Regions from separate parts of the Mesorhizobium salmacidum genome, predicted to be linked through region 2. Evidence: riboswitches for the same ligand, from Rfam matches in the RefSeq annotation. Region 2 holds a riboswitch; each other region holds the start of a gene.
What was found. Region 2 has a riboswitch for cobalamin ahead of bluB (5,6-dimethylbenzimidazole synthase). Riboswitches for the same ligand answer to the same signal wherever they lie in the genome.
Positions count from the first base shown of each region.

Region 1: it holds a riboswitch for cobalamin, as region 2 does, so the genes downstream of both, O7A60_RS28625 (DUF1636 family protein) here and bluB (5,6-dimethylbenzimidazole synthase) in region 2, are expected to answer to the same signal.
Region 3: it holds a riboswitch for cobalamin, as region 2 does, so the genes downstream of both, O7A60_RS12360 (DUF1636 family protein) here and bluB (5,6-dimethylbenzimidazole synthase) in region 2, are expected to answer to the same signal.

Region 1 is NZ_JAPYKS010000035.1:12,597-19,686, reverse strand. It holds gene O7A60_RS28650 (HlyD family secretion protein) at 1-806, opposite strand, end outside; gene O7A60_RS28645 (MarR family winged helix-turn-helix transcriptional regulator) at 803-1,282, opposite strand; partial or broken gene O7A60_RS28640 (FecCD family ABC transporter permease) at 1,438-2,486, opposite strand; gene O7A60_RS28635 (ABC transporter substrate-binding protein) at 2,486-3,433, opposite strand; gene O7A60_RS28630 (ABC transporter ATP-binding protein) at 3,480-4,268, opposite strand; gene O7A60_RS28625 (DUF1636 family protein) at 4,265-4,642, opposite strand; cobalamin riboswitch at 4,769-4,976, opposite strand; gene O7A60_RS28620 (LacI family DNA-binding transcriptional regulator) at 5,039-6,064, opposite strand; gene O7A60_RS28615 (Gfo/Idh/MocA family protein) at 6,259-7,090, shown strand, end outside.
Region 2 is NZ_JAPYKS010000016.1:100,495-107,584, reverse strand. It holds gene O7A60_RS21455 (DUF2277 domain-containing protein) at 1-15, opposite strand, end outside; gene O7A60_RS21450 (exodeoxyribonuclease VII small subunit) at 108-359, opposite strand; gene O7A60_RS21445 (histone deacetylase family protein) at 363-1,289, opposite strand; cobalamin riboswitch at 1,476-1,651, shown strand; partial or broken gene bluB (5,6-dimethylbenzimidazole synthase) at 1,751-2,410, shown strand; gene O7A60_RS21435 (hypothetical protein) at 2,497-3,480, opposite strand; gene O7A60_RS21430 (TetR/AcrR family transcriptional regulator) at 3,567-4,175, opposite strand; gene O7A60_RS21425 (MFS transporter) at 4,295-5,515, shown strand; gene ribB (3,4-dihydroxy-2-butanone-4-phosphate synthase) at 5,535-6,635, opposite strand; gene aroC (chorismate synthase) at 6,744-7,090, opposite strand, start outside.
Region 3 is NZ_JAPYKS010000007.1:250,332-257,421, forward strand. It holds gene O7A60_RS12330 (NADH-quinone oxidoreductase subunit E) at 1-1,272, opposite strand, end outside; gene O7A60_RS12335 (NADH-quinone oxidoreductase subunit D) at 1,273-2,463, opposite strand; gene O7A60_RS12340 (NADH-quinone oxidoreductase subunit C) at 2,464-3,066, opposite strand; gene O7A60_RS12345 (NuoB/complex I 20 kDa subunit family protein) at 3,071-3,652, opposite strand; gene O7A60_RS12350 (NADH-quinone oxidoreductase subunit A) at 3,643-4,008, opposite strand; gene O7A60_RS12355 (winged helix-turn-helix domain-containing protein) at 4,344-5,543, shown strand; cobalamin riboswitch at 5,573-5,780, shown strand; gene O7A60_RS12360 (DUF1636 family protein) at 5,819-6,253, shown strand; gene cobW (cobalamin biosynthesis protein CobW) at 6,250-7,090, shown strand, end outside.

The sequences.
Region 1 (7,090 bases), on a different contig from region 2:
AACAACGGTGTGCCGGAGCCGACATACTGGCCGACCTTGAAGGACGCGGCTTGATAGACAAGACCATCGGCAGGCGCCTTCACCGTGGTCTGCGCCAGGTCATAGGCAGCCTTGTCGCGCGCGGCGAGTGCCGACATCACGGTCGGATGCTTGTCTGTCTCGATATCGGGATTGCCGCCAAGCGCCGCCTTGGCGCTGACGATGCCCTGTTCGGCAACGGCAAGCTGCTGCTTGGCCTTGTCGAGATCATTCCTGGCTTCATCCAGCGAAGACTTGGCATTGATCCCTTTCTGGGCAAGATCGGCGGCGCGGTCATATTGCGACTGCGCGTAGGCAACTTCGCTGCTGGCGGATTTCTCCTGCGCCATCGCCTGGCCGTAGGCGGCGCGCAACTGCTCGACATTGAGGCGCGCGGCAGCCACAGCGGCATCGGCCTGGGCAAGCGCGATCCGGTAGGGCTCTGGATCGATGGCGAACAGGAGATCGCCCTGCTTCACCGTCTGATTGTCCGATATGGCGACCTGGACGATACGACCAGCCGTGTCGGAGGCGATCGACACCTTGGCCTGCTGCAGATTGGCGTTTTCCGTTTCCTGGTAGCGCCCGCCCGTCACCCAGACATAGCCGCCGCCGACGATCAATGCCGCCGGCAAGGCGAACATCAAGAAGAAGCGACCGATGCGGCGCTTCTTCTTCGGCGCCGACTGCACGAGAGGAGCGACCGCGATAGGGGCGGCAGCCGGCTGGGCCGGCGCTTCCATCTCCACCTTGGGAGCGTTTTCTTCTACTTTAGCTACCGCGTTCATGCTGTCGCACCTTCCGCACTCTTGATCTTTTCAAGCGACGAAGCTTCGCTGTCCGTCAGATTTTGTATGATTACATCCAGCGCCCGGATCAGGACGCGTCGGTCTTCCGGCGAAACGCCGCTGAGCGATTCCTCATAGACTTCGCCAGCAAGGCTCTTGACGTCCGCATAGGCCGCGTTCGCCTTCTCGGTTGGGAATATCATGCGCACGCGCCGGTCGGCCGCATCGGAGCGGCGTTCGATCCAGCCGCCCTCCTCCATCCGGTCGACCAGGCGTGAGACGCTGATCGGCTCGATTTCGAGCAGTTCGGCGAGCCGCGCCTGTGCAACGCCCGCCTCCTTGGCAACGCGGACCAGAAGCCGCCATTGCGCCGAAGAGAGGCCGAGCCCGCTGGCGCGCGCCTCAAAGCGCTTGCGCATCAGGCGCTGCACGTCGTGGATCAAAAATCCCAATCTGTCGATGCCATCTGAAACCATGAGCGGTATATATAATAAGCGTGCTTACTATTCAAGATGCCAGATCGCATGAAGTGGCAAAATGCGCATGGCAGGCTTGCAACCCGATCCTGGTTAGCGACAGGTGAACGCGTGCCCGTGCGCAACAACGCCCGAAAGGCAACAAGGCGCCGTCTTCAAAGGCGGTTTCGGACAACCATGGTGACAACGAAGAATGCGCCGAGCGAGCTGGTGATGATGCCGATCGGCAGTTCCTGCGGCGGCAGCAGGGTCCGGGCCAGAAGATCGCTTGCCAGCAGGAGCACCGCCCGAACAGCGCGCAGCTTGCGATCAAGCGCAGATGCAGGGAACCGGCCAGCGGCCGCGACAGATGCGGGATCATCAATCCGACAAAGCCGATGACACCGGCGACCGAGACGAGGATTGCCGTCGAGAAGGCGGCCACGAGAAATGTCGTTCTGCGCATGCGGGCCACCGGCACGCCGAGGCTTTCGGCAGCGCTTTCGCCGGCCAGGAAAGCGTCCAGCTTGCGGTGGTTCCACAGCCCGTAGGCCGCGATCGTGCCAGCGCCCACCGCACCCAGCCACACATTGTCCCAGCGCGCCAGCCCGAGCCCGCCCATGGTCCAGAACAGCACCGAATGGGCCGCGCGCTGGTCGCCGGCAAAAACCAGATAATTGGTCAAGGCCGTGAACATGAAGGAGACGGCAAGGCCGGCGAGGATCAGCCGCTCCGGACCTTGCCCCCTCACCCGCGCCACCAGCAAAAGCACGATGGAAGCGGCGAGTATGCCGCCGGTGAACGCAGCCACAGGCAAGGTCCAGATGCCGAAACTGTCGCCGAGGACGGTGATGACGGAAACCGCGCCGGCAGCGGCTCCCGACGACAGGCCGAACAGGAAGGGGTCGGCAAGGTCGTTGCGGGTCACCGTCTGCAAAAGCGCGCCGACGATGCCCAGCCCGCCGCCGACACAGATCGCCAGGATCGTGCGCGGCAGCCGCAGGTCGACGACGATCCTGCCGACCGGACCCGATATCTGAGGTTCATCCAGCCCGATGGAACGGCCCAGTGCGGCGACGACATCGGCTAGAGGTATCAGCGTCGAGCCGTAGGCGATCGACAGCAGCGCCAGCGCGACGAGCGCCACCGCGCCCGCCGTCATGGCCAGCATGAAGCCCTTGTGCCCTGAAAGCGCGCCGGATTTGTGCTCCCGGGCGAGAGCCATCAGAACGCTTCCGGATGCATCGCCCTGGCGATCTTGCCGATGGCGTCGATGTTCGCCGGTCCTGGCGTCAGCTCGGCGTAACGAAGCGCCACGAAGCGCTCGTTCCTGACCGCGTCCGTCTCTTTCATCACCGGGTGCGCCTTCAGGAAATCGAGCAGCTTCCTGTAACCGCCGCCGTCCTGATAATCGAGCAGGATGAGGAATTGCGGATTGCGCGCCGCCACCGTCTCCCAGTCCGTGTTACCCCAGCTCGTGTCCATGTCGGCCATGATGTTGTCGCCGCCGGCCGCCGATATCATGGCGCTGGGGATGGCAAACTTTCCCGCGGTAAACGGCTTGTCCTCGCCGGAATCGTAAAGGAACACGCGTGTTCCCTTGGCGCTGCCGACCCTGGCGATGATATCGGCGAGTTGCGCCTTCCAGCCGGAGACGAGCTTCTCCGCTTCTGCTTCCTTGCCGAAGATCTTGCCCAGCTTTTCGATGTCGCCATAGAGCAGGTCCATGGAGGCGTCCGGGCGGCTCCTGTCGAGATGGACGCAGCTTTCGGTCAGCACCAGCGTCTTGATGCCGTGCGGAGCGAGCGTGTCGGGGGTCACGTCGCCGCCAGGCTTCATGCCGTAGTACCAGCCGGCGAAGAAGAACTCGGGCTCGACGGCGAGGAGATTCTCCAGCGTCGGATATTTCGGTGCCAGTTCGGGAATGGAACCCTGCTCTGCCTTGAAGTCGGGGCCGACTTTATACCATCCGGTGATACCGGTCAGGCCGACAATGGACGGCTGCAGCTTCAGCGCGAAGACCATCTCGGCCATGTTGAGATCATGGATGACGGCGCGCTTTGGCGGCGCGTCGAAGGTCAGCGGCTTGCCGCAGCTGTCGACGGTCACGGGGAAGGCAAAGGCCGTCGAGGCCAGCAGCGAGAAGACGAGGGACAGGGCGAGGCGTTTCACGGACTTTGCTCCTTGGTTGAACCGTGTCGGATAAGGATGGATTTGATCAGGACGGCGGTGCGGCGCGGTTCGGAAGCTCGAACACCGTCAGTTCGCGGTCCTCGGTGGGATGGCGCAGGCGAAACACGTCGATGCCGAAAATCTCGCGGATAAGCTGTTGCGTCAGCGCCTCGTGCGGCGGCGCCAGCGCATGCAGCCGGGCCTCGTTCATCACCGCCACTTTGGTGGCGAAGGGTGCCACCAGCGTCAGATCGTGCAGCACCGCGATCACGGTCATGCCGAAGCCGGCCACCAGTTCGAGCAGTTCCGCGCGGGCGCGCGGATCGAGGTGGTTGGTCGGCTCGTCGAGGAACAGGATTTTGGGCTTCTGCGCGATGGCGCGTGCAAGCTGGGCGCGTTGGCGTTCGCCACCAGACAGCGAGCCGATAGTCCGGCCGAGCAGCGGCAACAGGCCGGTCCGCCGCAGCGCATCCACGACAATGTCGCGTTCCTCGTCGCGGCGCCTCAGGCCGGCATGCGGGACGCGGCCAAGCTCGACATAATCGATCACCGCCAGCCGTGGGTCCGGCTGGTCTGTCTGGCCCACGACGGCTATATGCAGGGCCCGCTCGGCGGGTGAAATCCTGTCCAGGCGTCGCCCGCCAAGCTTCACCTCCCCCGAGCTTGGCCTGAGCATGCCGGACAACATGCGCAGCAGCGTGGTCTTGCCGGCGCCGTTGGGGCCAATGATGGCGAGGCGGTCGCCTGACGTCACCGACAGGCTGACCGCATGGACCAGATGCCGGCCATTCGCCATCGCGCCCAAGTCGCGCGCATCGAGAAGCGGCGCTGTCACCGATTGCCATCCACCAGCTTGCCGGGTCTCGGGATGCGAGCCAGCGTCTTGCCGGCCAGGCGCGGCGGCCGTTGTCCGGAATTGCACCAGCCGTCGGGAAGCGAGGCGTAAAGCCTGGCAAACCGCACGAGATCGGCAGCGTCGGCCTGCGCATCGACCGACCGGAAGAGATAGGCGGCCTTGCCAGGCGCCTGGAAAGCCACCGCCAGGGGACGCGCGCAACCCGCCATGCAAGCCACGCTCTCGACCGTGAAACCAAGCGCCACGTCAGGCTGGGCCGAGAGGCGGGAGCGCAACTCGGTGCACAAACCTTCGCCCGACCTGACGCCGGTCGGCACGTCGCGGCAAAGGGTGCACACGATGATCTGGTGCATGGGCCCAGGGTGAATACGATCGATTGCGCCGTCCAACTTCCCGTCACTTTCAAAACTGGCGACGGAAGGATGTTGGTCGACCGGCCGACAAGACCGATGTCCACGTTTCCTCTCGGCACACCCCGTCCGGTCAACTCAGTGATGGCAGGTCTCCTGGCTCACGGGTCTCTGCGCAATCCTGCCTTCCCAGCCTTGCCGGCCAGTGGCGTTCCGGATCTTGCTCGCCGCTTACAGTTGCGGGGGCAGCCGCGGCCTCGACCCAAAATCGGATCTCACCGCGTTCCCTTTTCACCCCTCGCCTTTCGGCTCGGGGACCATCACGAGTCGCAGCCTAGGCCGCGCGCGGCGGCGAGGCAAGGTAGTCGTTTGTTTTGTTATAACAGAACCAACCAATGGTCAATCGCTGTCGCGGGCGATCAGTTCCAGCGGCCAGACCTCCCTGATGGTCTCTGGCCCGGCGGCCCCCGCAAAAGCCGGCAGCGACGCCAGCAGCATTTCGGCGAGCCGCCGTCCCATGGGCTGCAGCGCCGGGCGGAAAGCAGTCAACGCTGGCGAGAAATAGCGGCAGAGCGGCGTATCGACGATGACGGTCACCGCCATGTCGTGACCCGGCTTGATGCCCATCTCGGCCAGCGCCTTGCAGCCGCCAAGCGCCATTGCGTCATTGTTGAAGATGATGGCGGTCGGCGGGTCCTTGCGCCGCATCACCTGCGGTGTCACTTCGTAGCCACCGGCCTCGTTGATGAAGCCGTCGGCAATCAGGCCGGGATCGACGGCGATGCCATGCCGGCGCAAGGCCTTGCGGTAGCCGTCGAGGAACAGATAGCCGAAATTCAGATCGAGCGATGGGCGAATGGCGGCGATCCGGCGATGGCCACGCGCCACCAGCCGATCGACCGCGTCGGCGCCTGCTTTTTCGAAATCAAGATCGAGCGAGGGGTAGGCCTTGTCGCCGGAGCGGCTGCGGCCGAGCGTGGCGAAGGGGAAGCCGGCCTGGGTCAGATAGTCGATGCGCTCGTCCTCGCGCCGCGTCCAGGCCAGCACCACCGCGTCGGCACGGCGCGTCTCGACGACACGCCGCAGGCGCTCCTGCTGATAGTCGCCCGGCGCGCCCATCACCACGATGAGATCCAGCCCGCTTTCGGCGAGCCGGCCCTGCAATCCAGTCAGGAACGGAATGAAGAAAGGCTCGCCGTATTCCTGGTCGCCCGGATGCGGCTGCAGCATGAAGGCAATCGAGTGGGTAGCGCCTTGCCTGAGACTGCGGCCGGACTGGTTTGGCGAATAGTTGAGAGCCCTGGCCGCCTCGAGAACGCGCTGGCGTGTGTCGGCATTGACGTCGGCGCGGCCATTGAGGGCGCGCGACACCGTGCCGATCGAAATGTTCAGGTGACGGGCAAGGTCGTGAATGCTGGACGCCAAGTGACTGTTCTCCCCCTTGCTTGGCTAGCACCGGTGGCCGCCCGGGCCAAGGCGCAACGACGATTTTCATGGGCGGCCGATTGACATTCTACGCCTTCGGGTGTGTTCTCGTAAACGTTTACGGAAAAACGTTTACGGTCACGTCGTGAACGCCGGGACGATCGGCCTGGAGGGGCCGAGAGGAGGAGCGCTGGATGATCGACGCCGTTCTGGTCGGCTGCGGAGCGATGAGCAAGGCCTGGCTCGATGCCGCGCGGCAAATCGACGGGCTCGCCATTGTCGGCCTTGTCGATCTCGATGCCGACAGGGCGAAGGCCAGGGCTCGCGAATACGACCTTGGTGGTGCCGTCATCGGCACCAGTCTCGACGCTGTGCTCGAACAGACCCGACCGCAAGCGGTCTTCGATGTGGTGGTTCCCGCCGCCCGGCGCGACGTTGCGTTTTCCGCCTTTGCCCATCATTGCCATCTGCTGACGGAAAAGCCGCTCGCCGATAGCCCGGAGAATGCCCGCGCCATCGTCGAGGCCGCCCGCCAGGCCGGGCGCATCCATGCCGTCGTCCAGAACCGCCGCTATGTCGCCAATGTCAGGCGCATCCGGAGATTTCTGGACTCCGGCGCCATCGGCAAGCCGACCAGCATCCACGCCGACTTTTTCGTCGCGCCACATTTCGGCGGTTTTCGCGAGGAGATGGCCCATGTGCTGCTGCTCGACATGGCGATCCACACATTCGACGCCGCCCGTTACATGGTCAATGGCGAGCCGGCCGGCGTCCATTGCCAGGAATGGGAACCGGCCAATTCCTGGTACCGACAGGGCTCGTCGGCCAGCGCGGTCTTCGATCTCGGCGGCGGCAAGATCTTCACCTATGCGGGCAGTTGGTGCGCGGCCGGCTTCCGCACCAGTTGGGAGGGCAGCTGGCGCATCGTCGCCGAGCGCGGCAGCCTGATCTGGGACGGCCATGAAGGGTTGAAGGCGGAAATGGTGGTGCCGGGCCGCGACGGCATGTTCGAGAAAATTCAGCCAA
Region 2 (7,090 bases):
GATGTTTCTGCACATCGCTTCCGTATCTCCTCTTATCCGTTTCAATCGGGACGAGTTGTATCCTCAATCATGATCGTGTCCAAAAGTCGGTAAGCCTGCTCCGGACCTCAGTCCGCGTCGAGCGGCTCGGTTCCAACCGGCTTGCCGTCGCGCGACAGCCTGATCTTCTCGACCTTGTCCTCGGCGGCCTTCAGCAACCGGTCGCAATGCACCTTCAGCGCCTCGCCGCGCTCGTAGATCCGGATCGACTGGTCGAGCGGCACGTCGCCACGCTCCAGATCATCGACGATCTTCTCCAGCGCGTCGAGTGCCTGCTCGAAGCTCATCGCCTTGACGTCTTCGTTGATCTCACCAGTCATCATTCATCCTTTCATCAGTCGCCCGACATGGGCGGCGACCGAAAATGCCAATCCGTGCAGATCGTAGCCGCCCTCGAGCACGCTGACGAGCCGGTTGCCGCTATGGCGCGCGGCGCGCTGCATCAGCTGGCCGGTCGCCCAGTCGAAATCGTCCTCGGTCAGATTGATTTCCGCCAGCGGGTCGCGATGGTGGGCGTCGAAGCCGGCCGAAACGATGATCAAATCGGGCGCGAAATTGTCGAGTGCCGGCAGCACGCGCGACAGGAAAGCATCGCGAAACACCTCGCTGCCGGTCTGCGGCGCCAGCGGCGCGTTGACGATGTTGCCGGCGCCGGTCTCGTTCTTCGCGCCGGTGCCGGGATAGAGCGGCATCTGGTGCGTCGAGCAATAGAGCACCGAGGGATCGTCCCAGAAAATATCCTGCGTGCCGTTGCCGTGGTGCACGTCCCAATCGACGACGGCGACACGCTCCGCGCCATGCTTCTTCTGCGCATAGCGGGCAGCGATAGCCGCAGTGTTGAAGAAGCAGAAGCCCATGGCCGTGTTCTTTTCAGCATGATGGCCAGGCGGCCGGGCGGCGACGAAGACATTGTCGGCGCGGCCCGCAAAGACGTCGTCGACGGCGGCATTGGCGGCGCCGATCGCCGTGATCACCGCCTGCCAGCTCTTCGGGCTGGCAGTGGTGTCGGCGTCAATGCGGGCGAGGCCTTCATCGGGAATGGCAGCGCGCACGCGCGCGACGAAATCGGCGGGATGCGCGTAGAGGATGGTGGCCTCGTCGCCTTGCGGTGCCTCGACGCGGTCAAGCGCGGCAAAAGCTTCGTCGTCGAGCACGCGCTCGATGGCGCGCAAGCGGTCGGGCCGCTCGGGGTGACCTGGCGGGGTGATGTGTTCGAGGAAGATCGGGTGCGTGTAGAGACGAGTGGCCATGTCCCCCTATCTAGTGCCCCGGCGCCGTGATGGCCATGCGTTGCGGCTTGATCGCTGGGGAAAATCACGGCTGCGTCCATTCATGTCGCTGCGGGCATTGGCGTCGCCGGCGCTTCGGCGTAAGGTCGCCGCCACTGCCTGGTGCCCGCCGGTCTGTTTGTTTTAGCCGCATTCTGCGACGCCAAGTGATTCCACTTGGCTACAAGTGCTCTGGCGGGAGAATCGGGAACACGGTTTGATACCGTGGCGTGCCCAACGCTGTGAGGGGGACCGCGCCGGTAAGTGCCACTGTCAATGACGGGAAGGCACCGGACGCGGGTTGATCCCGAGCCAGAAGACCGGCCTGGCAGGCATCGTCATCCGCATGGTCAGGCGGATGATATCAGAGCGACGCGCGTCCTCCTGGACGCACAAAGTACGCTCTGAGAATTTGAACTGCTGCAATCGCAAGGGGACAAGCGATGCCGGAAGCTATGACCGCTCCAATGGGCGATGGATTTGATCAGATAGCGCGTGACGCGGTTTACCGCGCCATGTTCACGCGGCGCGACGTCCGCAGCCATTTTACATCGGAAACGATCGACGACGAGGTGCTGGCGCGGCTTTTGCTCGCCGCCCATCACGCGCCGTCAGTCGGCTTCATGCAGCCTTGGAATTTCATCGTCATCCGCGATGCCGCGCGACGGGCGGAGGTGCGCGATCTGTTCTTGGCGGCGCGCGAACAGGAACTGCCGGCAATCGAGGCGGACCGGCGGGCGCTTTACCGCAAGCTCAAGCTCGAAGGCATCTGCGAAAGCGCATTGAACATCTGCATCACCTGCGACCGCGAGCGCTCGAAAGCCTCGCCGCTGGGACGCTGGCACAATCCGGAAATGGATCTTTACAGCACGGTCTGCGCGGTGCAGAATTTTTGGCTGGCGGCACGCGCCGAGGGAGTCGGCGTCGGCTGGGTCAGCATCATCGAGGCGCAAGCGCTGAAGAGCCTGCTGTCCATCCCCGATCACGTGACGCCGATCGCCTATCTCTGCGTCGGCCGTGTCTCGGAGTTCGCGCCAAAACCGGATCTCGAAACGCATGGCTGGGGCCGACGGCTGCCGTTGCCCGACCTGATCATGAGCGAGACTTTTTGTGGGCAAGGCGAAGCGCCGCTCAAATCGACAGTGGCCCGCTTCAGCACTGTCGCCGGTGGGCCCGCCAGCCCAACCGATCAGCGTGTCGCGCCGGCCGTGCCCCAGCGCGAACCGTCGAAGGTGGAGAGCGCCTTGCGCTTGAGTTCCCGGAACTTCGACGAGGCATCGGCCAGCCTGGCGTCCCAGGCGGCATCGGGCACCTGACCCTCGATGGTCTTGAAATAGACCTGCATCAGGCAGGCGATGGCGAACGGCTCGATGAACGCCGCCTTAAAGGCCCAGGCAAAGACGATGGCCAGAACGAAGGCCCAACCGGCGAGCTGTCCTGGCATGACGTAAAGAATGGCGGCTGCCGGGGCCAGCATCAGCAGGAAGATGACGAAGGAGACCCCCCACATGATCACGGCCAGCCAGACGGCGTTCTTGACCATGATCTTGCCGTTCTGGGCGTAGAGCACGACGCCTTGCCGCGCGGTCTCGAAGGGTGAGGACGAATTGATGCGGATGTTGTAGCCGAGAATGATCTCGTCGACATAGGTCAGCGACAGGCGGATCACCGTGTTGAGGAACGAGACCAGGCCGCTCAGGCCCGGAATGGGCAGGAAAGCCGCAATGCCGCTCAGCAGGCCGGTGATGGCGCGGATGGCGCCCTTGACCAGCTGGTCGACGACGAAAAGGATGTTCGCTTCGGCAAAGCGCTCGGTCACAACCTCTTTCGCGTAGGCGATCTGGTTCTGGCCGTCGGGTACGTCATGGCCGTCGATCAGATGCACCATGACGGCGATATGGCCTGCCTTGACGACGTAGAGGATGTATTCGCGGATCCAGTAGACAGCGATCGAGACGAGGCCGAAACCAACTACGCCGCCCCACATGGCAAAGGACAACGGCCCGTCGGGATCGGTGGAGATATGGCCGACGCCATAGCCGACCGAGGCGCCCGTGCCGGTGGCCATGATATAGGCCAGCGTGATGCCGAAATAGACGATCATACGAAAGACGATGAAAGGCCAGGTCCGCATCATGATGGACACCGACCTGCCGATATCGAAATCCCACATGCCCCGAATCCCCCAGAGGTGGCGTGGAGGATGCGCCCAAACCGTTTATTGTCAATTGCAGGCGGTGGCGGGAGCGCCACGGTGGCTCAGTTTGGCCGGGCTTCCGGCTTTTCGAGCAGGCCTTCGAGCAATTGCTTGAACGCTGCCACCACCTTCCTCGACGTCGCTTCGGGATCGTTCGAATTGGCGATCCGCTGCGCGGCCTGACTGCTCGCCCCGTTGATCAGCCGCGCCGCGGTCTCGGGATCGAGGCCCGGCACGACCACCCCCTCCTCTTGCAGCGCGGTCAGATGATCGGTCATTGAACCGACGCAGGCATTGGCATTCGACCACTGTGCCGGATCGCCCAGCACGGCCGGACCGTCCCGGAACATGATGCGCTGGATTTCCGGCTCCAGCGCCATTTCGATGTAGGTCGTGCATTCGTCGACGAAATGCTGCCAGCGGGTCGGCGCCCTCGACGCGACCTCATTCACCCGGGCGGCCATTTCCGCATCGATTTGCGCGATAACCGCCTGCAGCAGTCCCTTCTTATCGCCGAAGTGATGATAGAGGGCGCCGCGCGTCAGTCCGGCCGATGCGGTGAAATCGTCCATAGACGCTTCGGCATAACCGATGGTGCCAAAGGCTTGGCGCGCCGCGGCGATCAGCTTGGCACGCGTCTCGGCGATCATCTCCTTGCGGGGTCGGTGCATGCTCTGGCCTTATCTACATACGCTCCGTATGCCAATTGACATACGCGACGTATGGTTTATTTAACACTTATACGTCTCGTATGTAATTGTCGAATCGCCCCTTGTCGAGGAACAGGATCATGCAAAACCCCTACTCGGAAATCTTTCGCGCTCCTGGCGCCAGGGGCTTTGCCGCCGCCGGCTTCATGGCGCGCCTGCCGATCGCCATGGCGCCGATCGGCATCGTGGCGATGCTGTCGCAGACGCGTGGCGAATACTGGCTGGCGGGTGCGGTTTCGGCGACATTCGCCTTGGCCAATGCTTTCCTGGCGCCGCAAATATCGAGGTTGGTCGACCGCCTCGGCCAGACGCGGGTTGTCGTCCCCACCACCATCATCTCCGTGCTCGCATTCGCGGCCCTGATCGCATCGGCCAATCAGGACTGGCCGGTATGGACGCTATTCGTGTCGGCATTGCTGGCCGCGGCGATGCCAAGCATGCCGGCCATGGTACGCGCGCGCTGGACCGAGATTTTCCGGGGCCGGCCCGAGATGAACACCGCCTTCGCCTTCGAGTCGGCGGCCGACGAACTGGTCTACATCGCCGGCGCATCGCTGTCGGTTGGTCTCAGCGCCGCGCTGTTCCCGGAAGCGGGCGTGCTCGTCAGCACGCTGTTCCTAGCCCTGGGCTCGACAGCCTTCATCCTGCAGCGTTCGACCGAACCGCAGGTGCGACCGGTGGACCATGGCTCAACCGGTTCGGCTATCCGCCTGGGGCCGGTTCAAAACATCACCTTCGCAATGATCTTCATCGGCGCGACTTTCGCGACGACGGAGGTGAGCACGGTGGCGATCACCAAGGAACTCGGCCAGCCAGGCGCCGCAAGTCTCGTCATCGGCGTCTATGCGCTGGGCTCCTTCGTGCTCGGCATCATCATCGGCGCGCTCAACCTGAAAGCACCGCTGCAGCGCCAGCTCGCCATCGCGGTCGCGTTGGTCGCGCTCGGCACACTGCTGCCGCTTACCGCCAGCACCGTGCCCGTGCTCGCGCTGACTGTCTTCATCAGCGGCGTGGCGATCTCGCCGACCTTCATCACCGCCTTCGGCCTGATCGAACGGCATGTGCCTGAGACGATGCTGACCGAAGGCATCACCTGGGTGACCACCGGCATTGGCATCGGCATGGCGCTCGGTTCGTTCGCCGCCGGCGCGGTGGTGGATGCGTTCGGCGCCCAGAACGGGTTCTGGGTTTCGGTGGCATCGGGCGTTATCGCACTGGTCACGGTGCTGCTCGGCCAGCGCAGCCTCGCCACCCACGAATGCGAGTTGGAAGGATGCGAGGCGGCAATCCCGGCCGAGTGACAGCCAGGATTTCTTGAGCTCAGATAATCTCGGTCTTGGCGATGTGGATGCCAAACCCTTCGAGACCGACATAATGGCGTTCGCGCGAGGCGATCAGGTTGATGGAGGAAATGCCGAGATCCTTCAGGATCTGCGCACCAAGGCCGATCTCGCGCCATTCGCTCTCGCGCCGGCGCGCCTCTTCATGGTCCTCGCGATCGCCCGGCGCCGGGCGGTTGCGCTCCTGGTGGGCGACGCCGACCGAGCCCTCGCGCAGATAGACGATGACACCGCGCTTGCGTTCGCCCATCGCCTTCATGATGCCGTCGAGGCGGTGGCTGGTGCCGAACACGTCGGTTACGACATCCTCCGAATGCAGTCGCACCGGCACGTCCTCGCCATCGCGGATATCGCCGAAGACGATGGCGACGTGATGCATCGTGTCCCAGGGCAGCGTGTAGGTGAAGACCTGCGCCTTGCCACCCAGCGTCTCGATGTCGGAGCAGGCGACGCGCTCGACCAGCGTTTCCTTGCGCTGCCGGTAAGCGATGAGGTCGGCGACCGATACCTGCTTGAGACCGTGCTCCTCGGCGAAGGCCGCGACCTGCGGGCCGCGCTTGACGGTGCCGTCATCATTGACCAGTTCCGAGATCACGCCGATCGGCGGCAGGCCGGCGAGCTTGCAGAGGTCGACCGCGGCCTCGGTGTGACCCGAGCGCATCAACACGCCGCCTTCGCGCGCGATGAGCGGAAAGATGTGGCCAGGGCGGACGAAATCGGAGGCGCCGACATTGCCGTTGGCAAGATTGCGAACGGTCAGCGTGCGGTCGTCGGCTGAAATGCCTGTCGTGGTGCCATGCTTGAAGTCGACGCTGACGGTGAAGGCGGTCGTGTGGGCCGAATCATTGTCGGCCACCATCGGCGCGAGGTTCAGCCGCTTGGCCTCCTCGCGCGGCATCGGCGTACAGACGATGCCCGACGTGTTGCGCACGATGAAGGCCATCTTCTCCGGCGTGCAGTGGACGGCGGCGACAATCAGGTCGCCCTCGTTCTCACGCCCGTCATCGTCCATGACGACGACGATCTCGCCGCGTTCGAAGGCTCGAATTGCTTCGACGATTTTCTTCTGGTCGTAAGGCATAAAGCGCTCGTTTCACTCGCAGGGAGTAGGGGAATAGGGTAGTGCGGGAGTAGGGAAAAGGAAAATTTGGCCGTTTCGGCGTGGCAGCCAAGCTTAGTCACCTATTCCCTATCCCCTTCCTGTCTGTCCTCGGTGCCGCAGATAGTGGTCGGCGATGGCGCAGGCAACCATGGCCTCGCCGATCGGCACGGCGCGGATGCCGACGCAAGGGTCGTGGCGACCCTTGGTCATCACCTCCACGTCGTTGCCGTCCTTGTCGATCGATTTGCGCGGCGTCAGGATCGACGACGTCGGCTTCACGGCAAAGCGCGCGACGATCGCCTGGCCGGTGGAGATGCCGCCGAGTATGCCGCCGGCATTGTTGGACAGGAACACCGGCTTGCCGTCATTGCCCATACGCATCTCGTCGGCGTTCTGCTCACCGGTGATGCGGGCGGCCTCGAAGCCGTTGCCGA
Region 3 (7,090 bases), on a different contig from region 2:
GACGCGGATGTATTCGGCGACGCCGCCCTTGGCGAGCGCCTTGGCTTGGCGGACCCAGTCGTCGCGGTCGATGCGGCCCTGGAAGGAGAGATAGCCGTCGACCCACTCTCGTTCGGCCTTCTTCCACGACGCGACCTGCGCGAAGGTGAAGATGCCCAGCGTGTGCAGGATACCCTCGATCTTCGGACCGACCCCGGAGATCAGCTTGAGATCGTCGACCGCGGCCGGCCTGTCGATACCGGCCGGACGGTTCTTGTCCTCCAGCGATGGTTTTGCCGGCTTTGCGGCTGGCACCTTGGCTTCCGGCGCCTTGAAGGCCGATGCCGGTTCGGCCCTGACCGTCGGTCCACTGCGCTGCTTGGAGACCTTCTCCACTTCCGGCGCCGCTTTGTTGGCATTGGCGGCCGAATGCAGCGGCGCAGAAACGCTCGCCGCCTTCTCCGTCGCCGGCGCCACCTTGGCCTTTGAAGGCGTCTTCAACGCCGGGCTGGTCTCAGGCGCGTCGGTCTTCGGCTTGCTGGCATTGGACGGCGCGACAGGGGCGGCAGGAGCACCAGCCGCCGGTGGCGGTACCGGCGCCGCGATGATCGCGCCGGGTGCTGCCTTGGCGGCCTTGGCTGCTTCCCGGGCCTCCCGGTCGCGGGTCGACTTGAGGATCGCCTTTTCACTCTTCAGCGTCGTCAAACCGGAGGCCGGCTCCGAGCCTGTACGGCCATTCTGCGGTCCGGGCACCACCGAGGCCCCCTTGCCGGCATCATAGAGATCGATGATTTCGGCCAGGCGCTCGGGTGTCAGATCCTCGAACGTGTCCTTGAACACCATGACCATCGGCGCGTTGACGCAGGCGCCGAGGCACTCCACCTCCTCCCACGACAAGGTGCCCTTGTCATTGGTGTGGAACTGGTCGTGGTGGATTTTCGAGCGGCACACATCCATCAGCGCTTCCGAGCCGCGCAGCATGCACGGCGTGGTGCCGCAAACCTGGATGTGCGCGCGGGTACCAACGGGATTCAATTGATACTGCGTGTAGAAGGTCGCGACCTCGAGCCCGCGGATGCGGGGCATGTCGAGCATGTCGGAGATGGTCTCGATCGCCGCTTTGGTGACCCAGCCTTCCTGCTCCTGCGCAAGCATCAAAAGCGGAATGATCGCCGACTGCTCGCGGCCCTTGGGATACTTCTTGATCCATTGCTTGGCAGCCGCCGCGTTCGCCCGGTTGAAGGCGAAGGAGGCTGGCTGGACGCTGGCTTCTGCGAGACGGCGGACTGACATTTAGCGATCGACCTCACCAAACACGATGTCGAGGGAGCCAAGAACGGCGGTGACGTCGGCCAGCAGGTGGCCGCGGCAGAGGAAATCCATGGCTTGCAGATGCGCGAAACCAGGTGCGCGCAGCTTGCAGCGGTAGGGCTTGTTGGTGCCGTCGGAGACCAGATAGACGCCGAACTCGCCCTTCGGCGCCTCGACCGCCGCATAGACCTCGCCGGCCGGCACGCGATAGCCTTCGGTGTAGAGTTTGAAGTGATGGATCAGCGCTTCCATCGAGCGCTTCATCGCGGCGCGCTTGGGCGGCACCACCTTGCCGTCGAGGTTCGACACCGGACCGGTGCTCTCCTTGCCGAGCAGCAGGTCGACGCATTGGCGCATGATCCGCGCCGACTGGCGCATTTCTTCCATGCGCAAGAGATAACGGTCGAAGCAGTCGCCGTTCTTGCCGATCGGGATGTCGAAATCCATTTCCGAATAGCATTCATAGGGCTGCGACTTGCGCAGGTCCCAAGGCGAACCCGAGCCGCGCACCATGACGCCCGAAAAGCCCCAGGCCCAGGCGTCGGCCAGCGAAACGATGCCGATATCGACATTGCGCTGCTTGAAGATGCGGTTGCCGGTGAGCAGCTTGTCGAGGTCATCGAGCGATTTCAGGAACGGGTCGATCCATTTGCCGATGTCCTCGACCAGCTGGCACGGCAGGTCCTGGTGGACGCCGCCGGGACGGAAATAAGCCGCATGCATGCGCGAGCCGGACGCACGCTCATAAAACACCATCAGCTTTTCGCGCTCGACGAAACCCCACAGCGGCGGTGTCAGCGCGCCGACGTCCATCGCCTGCGTCGTCACATTGAGGATGTGCGACATGATGCGGCCGATTTCGCAATAGAGCACGCGGATTAGCTGGCCGCGCCTCGGCACGTCGATGCCGAGCAGGCGCTCGGCGGCGAGCGCGAAGGCATGCTCCTGGTTCATCGGGGCGCAATAGTCGAGCCGGTCGAGATAAGGCACCGCCTGCAGATAGGTCTTGGCCTCGATCAGCTTTTCCGTACCACGATGCAGCAGGCCGATATGCGGATCGACGCGGTCGACGACTTCGCCGTCGAGCTCCAACACGAGGCGCAAAACGCCATGCGCGGCAGGATGCTGCGGACCGAAATTGATATTGAAGTTGCGGACGGAGGTTTCAGCCATTTACTGCTTTGCCTTCTCATCCCCGGGCAGCACGTAATCCGTGCCTTCCCAAGGGGAAAGAAAATCGAAATTGCGGAATTCCTGCTTCAATTCCACAGGCTCGTAGATGACGCGCTTGGCCTCGTCGTCGTAGCGCACTTCGACGAAACCGGTCAGCGGGAAATCCTTGCGCAGCGGATGGCCTTCGAACCCGTAATCGGTCAGCAGGCGGCGCAGGTCGGGATGGCCCGAGAACAGCACGCCATAGAGATCGTAGGTCTCGCGCTCGAACCAGTCGGCGCCGGGATAAACGCCGGTGATCGACGGCACCATCGTCTCTTCGTCGGCCTGCACCTTGACCCGGATGCGGACATTCTGTTTCGGCGACAGCAGATGGTAGACGACGTCGAAGCGCTTGGCCCGCGACGGATAGTCGGCGCCGCAGACATCGATGATCGAGATGAACTGGCAGCGCGCATCGTCGCGCAGGAAAGTCATCACTTCGACCAGGTCGCGCGGCTCGACATTGATGGAGAGCTCGCCATAGGCGAGCACCGCGTCATTGACGCGGCCGATCAGCTTCTCGCCGAGATAGGTCGACAGTTCGCTAAGGGATGCGGCCATGGATTTACCGTTCGATCGTGCCGGTGCGGCGGATCTTCTTCTGCAGCAGAAGGATGCCGTAGAGCAGGGCTTCGGCGCTCGGCGGGCAGCCGGGCACATAGATGTCGACCGGCACGACCCGGTCGCAGCCGCGCACCACCGAATAGGAATAGTGGTAGTAGCCGCCGCCATTGGCGCAGGAGCCCATCGAGATGACGTAGCGCGGCTCCGGCATCTGGTCGTAGACCTTGCGCAACGCCGGCGCCATCTTGTTGGTCAGCGTGCCGGCCACGATCATGATGTCGGACTGGCGCGGAGACGCGCGCGGCGCGACACCGAAGCGCTCCGAATCGTAGCGCGGCATCGAGGTGTGGATCATCTCGACCGCGCAGCACGCCAGGCCGAAGGTCATGAACATCAGCGAACCGCTGCGCGCCCAGGTGATCAGCGCCTCGGTCGAGGTGACCAGAAAACCCTTGTCGGCAAGCTCGTTGTTGATTTCGAGGAAGAAGGGATCGTCCTCCCCCACCGGCTTGCCGGTGTTGGGATCAATGATACCCTTGGGCTTCGGCGCGACGAGGGTGCCTGAACTGTCGTTCAATCCCATTCCAGCGCTCCTTTTTTCCATTCATAGGCAAAGCCGATGGTCAGCACTGCCAAAAACACCATCATTGACCAGAAACCGAGCATGCCAATCTTCGAAAAGGACACCGCCCAGGGGAAGAGGAAGGCTACTTCCAAGTCGAAGATGATGAACAGGATCGACACCAGGTAGAAGCGGATGTCGAATTTCATGCGGGCGTCGTCGAACGAGTTGAAACCGCATTCATAGGCGGACAGCTTCTCGGGATCCGGGTTGCGGTAGGCTACCAGGAAGGGCGCGGCCAGCAGCGCCAGACCGACCACCAGCGCCACGCCGATAAACAGGACGATGGGCAGGTACGAACTGAGGAGTGCGTTCATGCAGCGGCTTTCCGTTGGCGCCAATCCACGTTGATTACAGCACCGGACCTTAATGCGGAAGCGTGACAGTTTAACCGCTGAACCGTTTTAAGGAGCCTATGCTGCAACGCGGCGAGGGTTAGCGCAGCACTTCCAGCGAAGCAAGTCAAACCTTGTTCAAAACACCGAGCTGGACGGCAATCCGGGAGAAACTGGTCCCATACGCTCCTGTTTGATTTCCTTCGCCTTTTACTCCACTTTTCTCTCCTGACAGAGTTGCCGCCAAAACCCTGCTAGCATGGGCTGGAATCACGCCTCGCAACGACGCCAGACAGGTCCATCAGGGACGCATCCGCATGAAGGAAAAGATCTCGCTTGCCGCCGCCCGGCGCATCGCGCTTGCCGCTCAAGGGTTTCTCGATCCCCGCCCAGCCGGCACGCCCGACCGCCGCCATTTCGCCCGCGTTTTGTCCCGCACCGGCCTGCTGCAGATCGATTCCGTCAGTGCGGTGGTTCGCGCCCATTACATGCCGCTCTATTCGCGTCTTGGCCCCTATCCCCTCGCTTTGCTCGACAACGCCGCCGTGACCCGCAAGCGCACGGTCTTCGAATACTGGGCGCATGAGGCCTCGTTCCTGCCGGTCGAGACCTATCCGCTGATGCGCTGGCGCATGCGGCGCGCCGAGCAAGGCGATGAAATGTATCTGGGGCTGGCCAAATGGGGCCGCGAGCACGCCGCCTATATAGAAGAGATCTACCGCGAGGTCGTCGCACGCGGACCGGTCGCCGCTTCCGCGCTGGAGGGCCAGAAAGGCTCCGGCGGCTGGTGGGGCTGGAGCCACGCCAAGCATGCCTTCGAATGGCTGTTCTGGGCCGGGCGCATCACCACGGCGCACCGGCGCGGCTTCGAGCGCTTCTACGACCTGCCAGAGCGCGTGCTGCCGCGGGCGATTCTCGACCTGCCAGTACCGGGCGCCGAGGATGCACATCGTGAATTGCTGCGCATCTCCGCCCGCGCCCACGGCATCGCGACATCAGGCGACCTGCGCGACTATTTTCGACTCTCCCCCGCCGATATGAAAGGCCGGCTGGAGGAACTGGTCGAACTCGGCGAGTTGCTGCCGGTTCGCGTCGAGGGCTGGGACAAGCCGGCTTACCTCTATAGGGACGCGCGTTTGCCACGCAAGATCGAGGCTCGCGCCCTGCTGGCGCCGTTCGATCCGGTCGTTTTCGAGCGCTCGCGCTCAGAGCGGCTGTTCAATTTTCACTACCGGATCGAGATCTACACCCCGGCCGACAAGCGCCAATACGGCTATTACGTCCTGCCTTTCCTGCTCGGCGACAGGATCGTGGCGCGCGTCGACCTCAAGGCAGACCGGCCGGCAAGTGTCCTGCGTGTCCATGCTGCTTACGCCGAGCCCGGCGCACCGCCCGGAACCGCCGCTCAGCTCTTCGAGGAATTGAAGCAGATGCAGGGCTGGCTTGGCCTCGAACGCATCGAAGTGACGCCTGCCGGCGACCTGGGCCCGGCGCTGTCCGACATCGCGGTGTCGTAAGCTCGCGTTGACACCGCTGCCCGCAAGAGCCTAAATCGGATCCAGACGGTCTCCTCTCAGCAAAGGGAGGAGCCAAGAGGGAATGCGGTGCGGGATTGAAAAATCCCAAATCCGCGGCTGTCCCCGCAACTGTGAGCGAAGAGCCAAGGCCGAAAGCCACTGGGATTGTCCCGGGAAGGCGGCTACCCAAGGCGATGACCCGCGAGCCAGGAGACCTGCCGTCTGGAATGCAAGTATCCGATCGCCCGGCGGGTTTTCCGGGCAAGGAGCCTGATTTGGATCGCGACAGCAGTTTTTCGGCTGAAACAACGGACATTTCGTCCGGCGAGGATGATTCCCTGGCCGGCATCACTGTCATTGTCTGCGCCTCCTGTCGCGACGAGACCGGCTCCGACGCCCATCCCCGGGCCGGCGAACTTTTGGCCGAAGATATGCGCCAAGCCGCCTCGGGCGACAACATCCGCATCCACACCGTCGAATGCCTCGGCAATTGCAAACGCCGACTGAGCGCCGCGATCCTGCGTGACGGCTGCTGGAGCTATGTCTTCGGCGATCTGACCACGACCAGCGGCGCCGATCTCGTCACCGGCGCGAAACTCTTCGCCACCTCCAGCGACGGCCTCATTCCCTGGCGGGGTCGGCCCGACAGCCTCAAGCGCGGCCTCGTGGCCCGCATCCCTCCCCTCGACATGCTGAAAGACTTGATATGACCGCATCCGTTTCCCGCGTTCCCTGCACCGTCGTCACCGGCTTCCTCGGCGCCGGCAAGACGACCCTGGTCCGCCATCTCCTGGAAAACGCCGGCGGCAAGCGTATCGCGATCATTGTCAACGAGTTTGGCGACATCGGCATCGACGGCGAGATCCTCAAGGGCTGCGGCATCAACACCTGCCCCGAGGAAAACATCGTCGAGCTGGCCAATGGCTGCATCTGCTGCACCGTCGCCGACGATTTCGTGCCGGCGCTCGACCGGATCCTGTCGCTGACACCGAAGGTCGACCATATCCTGATCGAAACCTCGGGCCTCGCTCTGCCCAAGCCGCTGGTCCAAGCCTTCCAGTGGCCGACAGTGAAGAGCCGGGTGACCGTCGACGGCGTCATCGCCGTGGTCGATGGTCCCGCACTTGCCGAAGGTCGCGTCGCCAACGACATGGACGCCCTGCAGGCGCAGCGCGCCGGCGATGAAAGCCTCGACCATGATGATCCGGTCGAGGAGGTGTTCGAGGACCAGATCGCCTGCGCCGACCTGATCATCCTGTCGAAGAGCGACCTGATGGACGCCGAGGGCTCAGCCCGCGCCCATGCCATCATTGGCGAACACTCCGCCCGCGCCGTGAAGATCGTGCCGACGTCTCACGGCAAGGTCGATCCCACGGTGCTGCTCGGGCTTGGTCTCGCCGTCGAGGACGACATCGAGAACCGCAAATCCCATCACGACGGCGCGTTCGACCACGAACATGACGACTTCGACACGTTCATCGTCGACATCCCCTCGATCGCCAATCCCGACGAACTGGCAAGACGCGTCGCCGCCGCCGCCGAACAGG